Regions from separate parts of the Clostridiisalibacter paucivorans DSM 22131 genome, predicted to be linked through region 1. Evidence: predicted binding sites of a transcription regulator. Region 1 holds the regulator's gene; the other holds the start of a gene.

Region 1 (3,203 bases):
AAGACCATAAGATAATGAAGCAGCTGTTGGCTCATTAATAATCCTCAATACATTTAGCCCTGATATCCTACCTGCATCCTTTGTAGCTTGCCTTTGGCTATCAGTAAAATACGCTGGCACTGTTATTACTACATCGGTTACCTTTTCTCCTAAATAATTTTCAGCATCTGATTTTAATTTTTGCAAAATCATTGCAGATATATCTTGAGGTGTATGTTTCTTACCATCAATATCCACGCCATAATCAGTACCCATATGTCTCTTTATGGACATTATAGTTCTATCAGGGTTAGTTATGGCTTGTCGTTTAGCTGTCTCTCCAACTAATCTCTCGCCTTCTTTAGTAAATGCTACAACAGAAGGTGTTGTTCTATTTCCTTCCGCATTAGATATAACTACTGATTCTCCGCCTTCCATTACGGCAACGCATGAGTTTGTTGTTCCCAAGTCAATTCCTATAACTTTTCCCATTTTAAATCCTCCTTGTATATTCTCTGTTATTTTGATACCTTTACCATACTAGGTCTTATGACCTTATCCTTTAGTTTATATCCTTTTTGTAAAACTTCAGTTACTGTATTGGACTCTTTATTTTCAGCTTCATCTTGCATTACTGCATAATGAAAATTAGGATCAAAGGTTTCATCCTTAGCCTCTATCTCTTCTAATCCTATTTTTTTAAGTATTTCCATTAGCTGTTCATATAACATTCTCACACCTTGATAAAAGCTATCTTCTTTAAACTTATCATCTACATTTAATGCCCTATCAAAGTTATCTATCACAGCTAACAGTTCTGTTACTAACTCTTCACAAGCATATTTATATATAGATTGCTTTTCCTTTTCTGACCTCTTTTTATAATTAGTGAAATCGGCCTGCAATCTGGTATAGCTATTGTTTAAATCTTCTTTCTCCTTTAATAATTTTTCATACTCTTTCCTGTAGTCAATATCATTTGATTTTTGACTACATTCTTGATCATCAACATCATCTTTAATCTCATCAGCTTGTTGATCACAATTTTCACTATCAATATGTTTTTTAGTTTCACTTTTCTCTTTACTATCTCCCCCTTCTTCTATAGTCTCACTGGGGTCCTTTTCCTCTTTAATCAACTACTTCACCTCTTTCATTGTATTAAGGCATAATTCAAATAATTATTTTAACAATACAAAGATATTAATTGTATACAATCTAATACCTTTGTATCATCAAATAAAATACTTTGTCAAAATGTCATTTAAATTCAACGCCACAACTTTTACTACAGGTATTACCATGGAATAATCCATCCTGGTAGGGCCTATAACTCCTATTTTCCCTATAGTCTTTCCATCAAGATTATATGTGGCAGTAATTATACTACAATTTTCAAGTTCTTTATGACTGTTTTCACTACCTATAGTTACATCTATATCTCCACTATATCCTCTCATGAGCATATCTACTACAAATTGCTTATTTTCCATGAATGATATAAAGGCTTTAGCTTTAGATACATCTTTATACTCTGGAAAATCAAATATATTAGTCAATCCTTCAGAAAACAATTCTATTTCTTCCAATTCATTTATACATTGGTTAAATAGAGGTATAACATTTCTCAATGTATTTTTATAATTATATATTTCCTTTACAAGACTTTCCTCTAGTTCCTTGCCTATTTGCCCTATTATATGTCCTTCAAGCTTTGCATTTAATAAATTAGTTATTATAGTCAAATGATCTGTAGAAATATACTCATCTACTCTAAACATGGTGTTTTTAACTACACCTGAATCTGTTATTATAACTACCAATATTTTATTATCATCTATGGGTACTAACTGTATATGTTTTAGTCTACTTTGCTTTATCCTAGGTGCTATAGCCAAAGATGTATATTTAGTAATTTGAGATAATATTTTAGAACTATTCTGAATGACCTGTTCTATTTCCCCTACTTCTTCTAAAAGAATATCTTTTATTCTGTCTTTATACTTTAGCTGACCAGTCTTAACCTTCATAAGACTATCAACATAAAGTCTATAAGCCTTGTCTGAAGGTATTCTCCCTGCAGATGTATGGGGCTGAACAAGAAATCCCAAGTCTTCTAAATCTGACATCTCATTTCTTATAGTAGCTGAACTCACACCTAAATCATATTTTTTCGATATTGTTCTAGAACCGACCGGTTCTGCATTAGTTATATAATTATGGATGATGGCCTGTAGTATCTTTAGCTTTCTATCATCAATAATCATAAATAATCACCCCAATTATTCAATCCAATGAGACTATAACTGACTTTCAAGATTTAATATCAATTTATTAGCACTCTAGTTGATTGAGTGCTAAACTTTACGCTTCTAAATTATCATTGAAAATAGCTTTTGTCAATACCTTTATGCAAAAATATTTTATATTAATGAAAATATTATTATTTTATTATTGACCTTTCCAATATTTGATACATATTCTAAAATAAAAAATCCCCAAACACAATATTTGAAAAATCTAATCCAATTGATGTTAATTTTAAAACAGGGCCTTCTTGTACAATAAGGCCTTGCTTCTTCAACTTTTCTATTTTATTTCCAAACAAGCTTTCAATATCTACATTAAATCTCCGAAAAAAGGAGTCATAATTTATCCCTTTATTCAATCTAAGACCCAATATTATATATTCTGAAATTTCCATCTGGTAATCTATATATTCAGTTTCACTTATTGGACACATATTATTATCTATATCATTAAAATAATCCATTATTTTTTCTTTATTACCCCATCTTTTATTAAATAAATTAGAATAGGCTCCAACACCTATTCCTAAATAGGGCTTTATCTCCCAATACATGAGATTGTGCCTACACAAATATCCATCTTTGGCAAAGTTAGATATTTCATATTGTTTGATTCCATTCTTCTTTAATAATTCTATTCCCTGATGGTACATCCTTCTTTCATCATCTTCATCAGGTAATTTTATTTGATGTTTTAAATACATATTATGAAAAGGTGTACCTTCTTCAATTTTTAAACTATAAAAAGATATGTGCTCAACCCCTATTTCTATAGATTTTTTCAATGTTTCCAATACATCATATATCTTTTGATCTGGCAAGTTAAACATTATATCAAAATTCACATTCTTAAATCCTTTTTTTCTTATTGCATTATAAGTATTTAAAACATCCTTACTATCATGTATTCTTCCT
Region 2 (3,203 bases), on a different contig from region 1:
TATTGTAGTTTCTTTTATGTCATATCCCAATTCTTCTGATATAACTTCTCCGCCTGTAAGGATTGCTATATCTCTTAACATTTCTTTTCTTCTATCTCCAAATCCTGGTGCCTTAACTGCAACGCAATTAAATGTTCCTCTTAATTTATTAACTACTAATGTAGCCAATGCTTCTCCTTCTATATCTTCTGCAATTATTAATAATTGCTTTCCTTGTTGTACTATCTGTTCTAATACTGGTAATATATCTTGAATATTAGTTATTTTCTTATCTGTAATTAATATATATGGATTATCCAATGAAGCTTCCATTTTTTCTGTATCTGTTACCATATATGGAGATAAATATCCTCTATCAAATTGCATACCTTCAACTACATCTAGAGTAGTTCCCATTGATCTTGACTCTTCAACAGTAATTACTCCATCTTTACCTACCTTTTCCATAGCCTCAGCTATAAGACTTCCTATTTCCTCATCAGCAGCTGAAATTGAAGCAACTTGTGCTATTGCATCTTTATTTGCTATATCTTTTGAAGTAGATTTTATAGCTTCTACTGCGGCATCTACTGCTTTATGTATGCCCTTTTTAAGTATCATTGGATTGGCACCAGCAGCAACGTTTTTTAGTCCTTCTCTAATTATAGCTTGAGCTAATAGTGTAGCTGTAGTTGTACCGTCACCAGCAACATCATTAGTCTTAGTAGCTACCTCTTTAACCAATTGAGCTCCCATGTTTTCATAGGCGTCCTTTAACTCTATTTCACGGGCAATAGTCACACCATCATTAGTAATTAATGGCGCACCAAATTTTTTATCTAAAACTACATTTCTTCCCTTAGGTCCTAAAGTAACCTTAACTGTATCAGCAAGTTTATTTATACCTTTTTCCATTGATCTACGGGCATTTTCGCCAAATCTAATTTCTTTAGCCATTTTTACTTCACTCCTTTTGATTTAATTATCAATGATCTTACCAAACACTTAATGCTAACTAGATTATTCAACAACCGCTAAAATATCATTTAATTTAAGTATTGTATATTCTTCATCATCCATTTTTACTTCTGTTCCAGAATATTTAGAAAAAATCACTTTATCTCCCACTTTTAATTCTTTGCTTTTCTTTTCATCTTCCAAAATAGCAGAACCTATTGCTAAAACTTCCGCCATTGTTGGCTGCTCTTTAGCGGAATTTGGTAGTACTATACCGCTTTTTGTTTTTTCTTCTACTTCTACCTTTTTAATTACAACTCTGTCTCCTAAAGGTTTTATATTCATCTAATAGCCCTCCTTAAATATATATTTAATTAATAATTTTCCTTTTTATTAGCACTCATTAATAATGAGTGCTAATACTTACAGATATAATGTTACAAAATAGAATCTATATACGCAAATATCATATATTAGTGAAAATCACCAATATATGATATTATACCCTTTTATATCTTAAATACTCACTTTTTCACTTATTATCTTTATATTTCTGTAAGTTAACTCCCTTTTCGTCAAGCCTCTTACTTACATATCTGTCCACTAATAATCTTATTACAGCAATAGCTGGAACCCCTAAGAGCATTCCTACTACACCAAATAAAGAGCCCCCTAAGGTTATAGCAGATATTACCCAAAATGGCTTTACTCCAACCTTTCGTCCCAATATCTTTGGACCTAAATACAACCCGTCAAATTGCTGTAATATAAATATGACCACAAGTACCCAAAAGGCCTTTATAGGACCACTGAATAAGGTCAATATAAATGCAGGAACTGCACCTATAATTGGTCCAAAATAAGGTATCATATTGGTAATTCCAACAATCAAACTTATTAATATGGCATATGGTATCTTTATAATAGAAAGTATAAGAAAACATATTATACCTATAATAATGGAGTCTATTAACTTTCCTATTAAATATCTTGAGAAAATATCATTTACTTCTCTAGATGATTCTATTACCCTTTCTGCCATTCTACTACTTAACATAGCATGTAAAAGCCTCTTTATTTTGTATATGAAATTTTCTTTATCTTTCAAAAGATATATAGAGATGGTTACACTAATTATAAATCTTAAAACCGATGAAGTAATATTTATAGCTTGAGTAAGAATTTCATTTAATACTGTTTTTATTATCTCAGATGAAGTCTGCAATATCTCTCCCAGTTTGCTTTCCAAATAATCCATAATACCAAATCTATTTAATATTTCTATATTATATACCGTTTCCTCAAAAAACTTTTGAGTCCTTTGACCATAATCAGATATATTGTCTACAAGATTGGATATACTTTTTACTATATTAGGTGTAATAATTGTAATAACAAATACAATTATACTCAAAACTATTACATAGGATATTAATATACTCCAACCCCTATTCACATTGTAATTTTTCTCTATAGTCTTTATCATAGGGTTAAGTAAATACGCTATGGTAAATGCCCATATAAAGGGGCTTAATGCCTTCATAAGCCAATCTATATTATCTATACTATCTATTATCTTAAACAAAATAAATGCAATCAATAATAGAGGTATTATACTTTTGTATGGTATTGTATATCTTTTTTCATTCATATTTTCCACCTCTGCATAAAATATATACTTTATAACCCAAGGAAAACCTTAATGGCAAAATAAATCAGAGGAATAAATATTGCTGGTAACATATTTGCCACATTAATGCGTTTTAATTCCAATACATTGATACCTATTCCCATTATTAATATACCTCCAATGGCAGACATTTCATTTATTATATTAGGAGTTAAAAATGGTTTTATTATTGAAGCCAACATAGTTATAACACCTTGATATATAAATACAGAAATAGATGAAAATATAACACCTATTCCAAACGTAGAAGCAAATATTATGGACGATACACCATCTAATGCTGACTTTACAAAAAGTGTCTGATGGCTGCCTGTAAGCCCACTCTCTAATGCCCCCATAATAGCCATAGCTCCCACACAAAATATAAGGGATGCAGTTACAAAGCCTTTAGAAAATTCTGTATCTCTTCTGCCAAATTTACTTTCTAGCCAATTGCCCAATGTATTTAATTTATTGTCTATATTGATCCCTTCTCCAATTATACTCCCTATTACTATACTTATTATGACGAGTAAAAAATTTTCCGATTTTAAAGCTCCCATCAAACCAGTAGTTATAACAGATAAGCTTATACCCT

The links. Region 1 encodes HrcA, which represses chaperone genes, less so after heat shock. Its sites were predicted from a motif close to ATTAGCACTCNATANTATNGAGTGCTAAT; they were not measured.
Region 2: a site for HrcA is predicted at 1,329-1,357, ahead of Q326_RS0105715 (co-chaperone GroES). Genes of this name have one in related genera too.

The regions. Positions count from the first base shown of each region.
Region 1 covers NZ_JHVL01000002.1:32,571-35,773, forward strand. The annotation lists gene dnaK (molecular chaperone DnaK) at 1-471, opposite strand, end outside; gene grpE (nucleotide exchange factor GrpE) at 498-1,118, opposite strand; gene hrcA (heat-inducible transcriptional repressor HrcA) at 1,215-2,246, opposite strand; gene hemW (radical SAM family heme chaperone HemW) at 2,462-3,203, opposite strand, start outside.
Region 2 covers NZ_JHVL01000009.1:75,854-79,056, reverse strand. The annotation lists gene groL (chaperonin GroEL) at 1-936, opposite strand, end outside; gene Q326_RS0105715 (co-chaperone GroES) at 1,000-1,281, opposite strand; gene Q326_RS0105710 (AI-2E family transporter) at 1,469-2,587, opposite strand; gene Q326_RS0105705 (DUF554 domain-containing protein) at 2,617-3,203, opposite strand, start outside.